DNA from 2 places in the Bradyrhizobium vignae genome. Region 2 is predicted to be linked to the other one. Evidence: riboswitches for the same ligand, from Rfam matches in the RefSeq annotation. Region 2 holds a riboswitch; the other holds the start of a gene.
The links. A riboswitch is a leader RNA that binds a small molecule or an ion and turns the genes downstream of it on or off. The one in region 2 is predicted to bind cobalamin.
Positions count from the first base shown of each region.

Region 1 (3,401 bases), 1.5 Mb from region 2:
TCGAGGGACAAAAAGTGCCACCTTCGAAACGTTGGAGATAAGTTGTTCTATTGTCTCACCGTCTTGCGCTCGCCACGTTGACTTGAATCTTTCGATATGGGGGCTCTCGATGGCGCGAACACTGTTGCTTGTCGCAGCCAGCGCGGCCATACAGATCAACGATCGGCCGAGACAAAACAATAGCGCGCGTCTTCCAGACACTTTCCTCATAACCGCCGGCCTATTTGGTTTCATCCACACGTCATTCCAAGCGGGCAAGCTTCAACCTGCTATTCGCGAGCGCAAGAAGTTAGCGGCGACGCAACGAGGAGACCGATGGTGTCCCGTGCGAGCGGGCGCTCCCCTCTATGTCACGCGCCGCTAACTTCGCTCCCGGCGACAGCTTCAAGTTGCTGTGCTGGATATGCCCAGCAGGAGGACTGGGCATATCCGAAGACTTGCATTCCTCGTGCCAGGTAATAGACGGCAATTTGCACCGCTTTTTTGTCCTCTTTGTCGGCTTTCCGACTTGCGCACGTCTCGATGTTTACCTTCAACGCTACGCAACGCGGCTTATGCGTCCTTGCACGCACCGAATATTCGACGGCGCAGCTGAACGCCTCGACCAAGTTCCTGATGACAATTGGGAGCACGCTTGCCGCCATAGAACCGTTTCGTTCGTTGCCGGAATGTGGCTTTCGATCTCTGCCATCCTCTGGGCGCTCGCGGCCAAGAGGCCAGAGCGGCGTTTGCCGCTTCTTTCGCGACGTGCGGCTCGAGAGCAGCCTCCCGTTCGGTCCGCTTTGCGGTAGAAGGCCAACGACGACGAAGCCGATCTTGATCGCCGAGCATTTGGCGTTTGGCTGGTACTGCAAATCAACGTGCTGGTCAGGTATGTTGCTGGCTTTGCCAGGTGTCTTAGGCTTATTCAGCACGGATCGAGCTGGTCGATAGGGCGGCTGGATGGCGGACGCGCTCGAAGACCGGCGGGAAGCCGGGGCATCAAATGCGTTCTGCTCCAGGCAGCGGTGCCTGCCGGCGCAAGCCGCATTTGTCCCTTCCACCATCTGGCGTGCGGGCCCGGGGCAGCTGTGACGGTTATTACAATATGGCTGACTGGAGAGCCTTTCTCCATCGAGGCAACGATAAGGATGCGCGGCCCTTCGCGTAGCGGATGTCGCAGCACCAGCTTGAGACATAATCTGAGAGGTTGACGGAAGACTTGTCTTGCCGATATCCCAAGTCGTCGAGGTTCTCCGGTCCCACTTGATCCGGAGCTAAGAGGGAAGCCGGTGAAGATGCCGGCGCTGCCCCCGCAACTGTGAGCGGCGAGCCGCTGTCCAACGATGTCACTGAAGCCTGCGCGGCTTCGGGAAGGCCGGACAGCAGCAATGACCCGTGAGCCAGGAGACCTGCCCCGACAATATATTCGTCCACGGGCGGGGTGTCCCGGTGGTGCGCCAAGCAGCCGTCGCACCGTGCGACTTCCCCTGCCTGCGTCCGCCATGGCCTTTGCCCCCAACATGGGGTTAACGCTATGTCTCTTCTCTCCCTTCCGGTTGCCACGCTCGGAACGCCACGCATCGGTCCAAGGCGCGAGCTCAAACTCGCTCTAGAAAGCTACTGGGCCGGAAAAAGCAGCGAACAGCAGTTGCTCGAGGACGCAGCTGGCCTGCGTGCCGCGAACTGGGCTCGTCAGAAATCTATCGGCGTCACGGTCATTCCATCGAACGATTTCTCCCTCTATGACCAGGTGCTCGACACAAGTGTCATGGTTGGCGCCATCCCGGAGATCTACGCTTCGAAATCCGAACTCGTTTCGCTCAAGACGTACTTCGCCATGGCCCGTGGTTCACAAGTCGACGACCAGGATGCGACTTGCGGTGATCAACCGTGCGGAGTTGGCGCACCCGCGCAGGAGATGACCAAGTGGTTCGACACCAACTACCACTACATGGTTCCCGAGTTTCACACGAGACAGACTTTCAGGCTATGCTCTCGCAAGCCGATCGAGGAGTATGAGGAAGCCAAGGCTCTCGGCTTTCAGACCCGCCCTGTCCTGATCGGGCCGGTTACATTCCTAAAGCTCGGCAAGAGTCCCGATCCTGCGTTCCAGCCACTCTCGCTATTAGATAAGCTGATACCAGTCTATATCGAGGTTCTGCAGGAATTGGCCCAACGTGGGGCTAATTGGGTTCAGTTCGACGAGCCCTGCCTGGTTCTTGATCTGGATGAGGGGACGCGAAAATCTTTGCGGCATGCCTATGACCGGCTCGCAAAGGAGGGGCCGGCCATCAAGATCATGGTTGCCAGCTATTTCGGCGACCTCGGCGACAATCTGCACACCGCCTTGAGCTTGCCAGTTGCCGGACTGCATCTCGATCTGGTTCGAGCGCCACAGTTGTTGGACCAGATCATCGCTGGCGGCCGAAGTGATCTCGTCATGTCGCTCGGTGTCGTCGACGGCCGGAATGTATGGCGGTCGAATTTGTCCTCGCTGCGCCAACGGCTCGAACCCGTGATTGCGAAGCTCGGCAAAGATCGTGTACAGATCGCCCCATCCTGCTCTCTGCTTCATGTTCCGGTCGATGTTGGCCTCGAGACGGGGCTCGCTTCTGACGTCAAGAGCTGGCTTGCTTTCGCGGTCCAGAAGATGCGAGAGCTTGCGATCCTGGCGCGGGCACTCGCAGGCGACCAGAATGTCGCGCCAGCTCTTGCCGAGTCGGAATGTGCCGCGACTGTCCGCCAGACTTCGCCCAAAATCCGTGATGCCAATGTCGCTGTGCGGATGAAAGCGATCGATCAGACCATGCGTCGCCGCGCGAGCCCATTTGCCCGTCGTGCCGAGATCCAAAGCAATCGTTTCGGACTACCGCCTTTTCCTACCACGACGATCGGATCGTTTCCGCAAACCACAGAGGTCCGGAATGCCCGTGCGGCGCATGCGCGAGGCGCGATGAGCGACGAGCAATACGACAGGTTCCTCAAGGAGGAGACTGCGCGCGCTGTACATTGGCAGGAGGACATCGGTCTTGACGTCCTGGTGCACGGCGAGTTCGAGCGCAATGACATGGTGCAGTACTTCGGCGAGCACCTCGCCGGCTTCGCATTTACCAGGAACGGATGGGTGCAGTCCTACGGATCGCGCTGCGTCAGGCCACCGATCCTGTTTGGCGACGTAGTGCGGTCGAAGCCTATCACCGTAGGCTGGTGGTGCTACGCGCAATCGCTCACGAGGAAGCCGATGAAGGCGATGTTGACCGGACCCGTGACGATCTTGAACTGGTCTTTTGTTCGCGATGATATTCCCAGAAGCGAGGTCTGCCGCCAGATCGCGCTCGCGATTCGCGACGAAGTCCGCGATCTCGAGAATGCTGGAGCGACCATGATCCAGATCGACGAAGCGGCGCTTCGCGAAGGAT
Region 1 covers NZ_LS398110.1:6,552,038-6,555,438, reverse strand. Annotated here, with positions in the region: gene BRAD3257_RS31785 (nodulate formation efficiency C protein) at 1-150, opposite strand, end outside; gene BRAD3257_RS39435 (hypothetical protein) at 351-914, opposite strand; cobalamin riboswitch at 1,212-1,413, shown strand; gene metE (5-methyltetrahydropteroyltriglutamate--homocysteine S-methyltransferase) at 1,517-3,401, shown strand, end outside.
Region 1: linked by a shared signal. The riboswitch ahead of metE (5-methyltetrahydropteroyltriglutamate--homocysteine S-methyltransferase) and the one ahead of BRAD3257_RS24615 (DUF1636 family protein) in region 2 are both predicted to bind cobalamin.

Region 2 (3,401 bases):
CTCATCAGCGAGGGCTTCATTGCGGCATAGTCGCGAGCTCGCGCAGTTGCGATGCGCTTGCCGTGGACGACGATTTGTGCGCCGACGTCGGTCTCTGGCTTCAGCAGCACCGGGTTCATGTCGGTGTGCGGCTCGACGCCGGCGGCGAGCGCCTGGAGCGCCTGGGCGCGGCCGATCTCGCCGCCATCGACGGTGACGGCGGCATTGTTGGACATGTTCTGCGGCTTGAACGGGAGCACGCGCAGGCCGCGGCGCGTGAAGGCGCGGGCAAGACCGGCGACGATGAGCGATTTGCCCACGTCCGAGCCGGCGCCCTGGATCATCAATGCGCGCGCCGTCATGCCTTCAGAACTCGATGCCGGCCTGCGCTTTGATGCCGGAGCGGAAGGGGTGCTTGACCAGCGTCATCTCGGTCACGAGGTCTGCGATCTCGATCAGCTCGTCCTTGGCGTTGCGTCCGGTGAGCACGACATGCGTCATCGGCGGCTTCTGCGTCCTCAGGAACTCGACGACCTCGGCGATGTCGAGATAGTCGTAGCGCAGCGCTATGTTGATCTCGTCGAGCACGACCATGCGCAAGTGCTCGTCGAGAATCAGCTCCTTGGCCTTCTCCCAGCCGGCGCGTGCGGCGGCGATGTCGCGGGCGCGGTCCTGCGTCTCCCAGGTGAAGCCTTCGCCCATGGCGTGGAACTGGCAGAGATCGCCGAAATGGCCGGTGAGCAGGCGTCGCTCGCCGGTATCCCAGGCGCCCTTGATGAACTGCACGACCGCGCAGGGCAAGCCGTGGGCGACGCAGCGGACGATCATGCCGAAGGCAGAGGAGGATTTTCCCTTGCCGGCACCGGTGTGGACGATGATGAGGCCCTTTTCGCCGCTCTTGGTCGCCATGATCTTGTCGCGGGCAGCCTTCTTCTTCGCCATTTTCTGGGCGTGCCGGGTGTCGGTTTCCTCAGCTGTTTGGGTATCCGGTTCAGGCGTCATCGGTCCCGGTCCTTCGGCTTGACAAGTGGCGGCCACCGGCAAATGGTGGCCGGGCGTTGGTTCCTGTCCTATGACAGGCGAAGAGGGAATGCGATAGGGTCCGAATCGGCAAGATTTGGGTCCAAAATGCAGCCGCCCCCGCGACCGTGACCGGAGAGATGCCCGAAGCCACTGATTCCCTTGGAATCGGGAAGGCGGGGATCGAAGGGCGAAAACCCTGCTCCGCAAGCCGGGAGACCTGCCAGCGCGAACGTGTTTTGGACCGGCGGACGGGGTGTTCCGCGACGGGGAAGCGGGCCCTCAGGAGAACGGTCCGCGCGCCTCATCGCCTCCCGCTGTTTATCCTGGAAGAGGCGATGACCGTCACACTTCACGTCTGCATCACCTGCCGCGCCGGCCAGACGCTCGGCGAGGGCGACACGACGCCTGGCAAGCGCCTGCATGGTGCGATCCTCGAGGCCGGCGTGCCCGATGGCGTCAGCGTGGTTCCCGTCGAATGCCTGTCGGCCTGCAGCCAGGGCTGCTCGGTCGCGCTCAGCGCGCCCGGCCGCTGGTCCTATGTCTATGGCCGTCTGTCGGATGCCAACGCGCGCGACGTGGTCGCGGGTGCTGCGGCCTATGCCGCCGCGCCTGATGGCATCGTGCCCTGGCGCAGCCGGCCGGAAATCTTCCGCAAGCAGTCGCTTGCCCGCATTCCCCCCATTGCCGTCGTGCCGGAGGCCGCTGAATGAACTCGCTCGCAAAAGTCCCGGTCACGGTGGTCACGGGTTTTCTCGGCTCCGGCAAGACCACGCTGATCCAGCATCTGCTGACCAATGCCAACGGCAAGAAGCTCGCCGTGCTCGTCAACGAGTTCGGCAGCGAGGGGGTCGATGGCGAGATCCTGAAATCCTGCGCCGACGCCAATTGCCCGGAGGAGAACATCGTCGAGCTCGCCAATGGCTGCATCTGCTGCACCGTGGCCGACGATTTTATTCCGACCATGGAGCAATTGCTGGCGCGCCCGGTGCGGCCCGATCACATCCTGATCGAGACTTCGGGCCTGGCGCTGCCGAAGCCGTTGCTCAAGGCGTTCGACTGGCCGGAGATCCGCTCGCGCATCACGGTCGATGGCGTGATCGCGCTGGCCGATGCCGAGGCTGTCGCGGCCGGCCGGTTCGCGCCAGATCCGGCGGCCGTCGAAGCGCAGCGCGCGGCGGACGAAAATCTGGATCACGAGACGCCGCTGTCGGAAGTGTTCGAGGACCAGATCGCCTGCGCCGATATCGTGCTGCTGACCAAGGCTGATCTTGCGGGCGCGGCGGGCATCGAAGCCGCAAAGGCCGCGATCGCTGCCGAGATGCCGCGCCGCGTGCCCATGCTGCCGATCACCGACGGCGCGATCGATGCGCGCGTCATCCTCGGCATCGGCGCTGCCGCGGAGAACGACCTCGCCGCGCGCCCCTCGCATCATGACGGCGAAGAGGAGCACGAGCACGACGATTTCGCCTCTGTCGTGATCGATCTTCCGGAAGTGGCGGACGTCGATGCGTTGGTCGCATCCGTCCAGAAGCTGGCCCGCGAGCAGAACGTGCTGCGCGCCAAGGGCTACATCGCGGTCGCCGGCAAGCCGATGCGGCTGTTGCTGCAGGCGGTCGGAGAGCGCGTGCGCCATCAGTTCGACAGGCCCTGGGGCGCAGGTCTCAGACAGTCAAAGCTGGTCGTGATCGGCGAGCATGGCGACATCGACGAGGCTGCGATCAGGGCAGGACTTGCTCTTTCAGGATCTGGTATCTGATGCACGTCGTCTTCCGCGAGAGCCGCGGTCTCGAGGAGACCGCGACGCCAAGAGACATCGGCCAGGACCCGGCCGATCTCGTGGTGCTCTCGTATTCGGATTCCGATCTCGCCGCGTTCGCGGCCGGCTGGCGGCGTGGCCGCCACAGCCTGCCGTCGCTGCGGCTCGCGAATCTTGCGGAGCTGCGTCACCCGCTGTCGGTGGACACCTATATCGAGCGCACGCTGTCGCAGGCACGCGGCATTCTGGTGCGCCTGATCGGCGGCGAATCCTATTGGCCGTATGGGCTGGCGGCCCTGCAACAGCTCGCCAAGGACCGCAATATCGTGCTGGCCGTGCTGCCGGGCGATGGGCGCGGCGACCCGCGGCTCGATGCATACTCGACGCTGCCAGTCTCGACGCTGCGTCGGCTCAAGGTGCTGTGCGATACCGGCGGCCCCGTTGCCGCTCAAGCCGCGATCGCGCAGCTTGCGTTGGCTTCGGGCCTCTATGCAGGGCCGGTCACCGGCGAGATGACCGTGCCCGAGATGGGTTTTTATGATCCCGTTCGTGGCGTCATCACCGCCCCTGCGGCTACCAAGGGAAAACCGGGCGCGCTCGTCGCCTTCTATCGTTCCTATCTCACCGCCGCGGACACTGGCCC
Region 2 covers NZ_LS398110.1:5,037,378-5,040,778, reverse strand. Annotated here, with positions in the region: gene BRAD3257_RS24625 (cobyric acid synthase) at 1-341, opposite strand, end outside; gene cobO (cob(I)yrinic acid a,c-diamide adenosyltransferase) at 346-981, opposite strand; cobalamin riboswitch at 1,022-1,241, shown strand; gene BRAD3257_RS24615 (DUF1636 family protein) at 1,338-1,712, shown strand; gene cobW (cobalamin biosynthesis protein CobW) at 1,709-2,758, shown strand; gene cobN (cobaltochelatase subunit CobN) at 2,758-3,401, shown strand, end outside.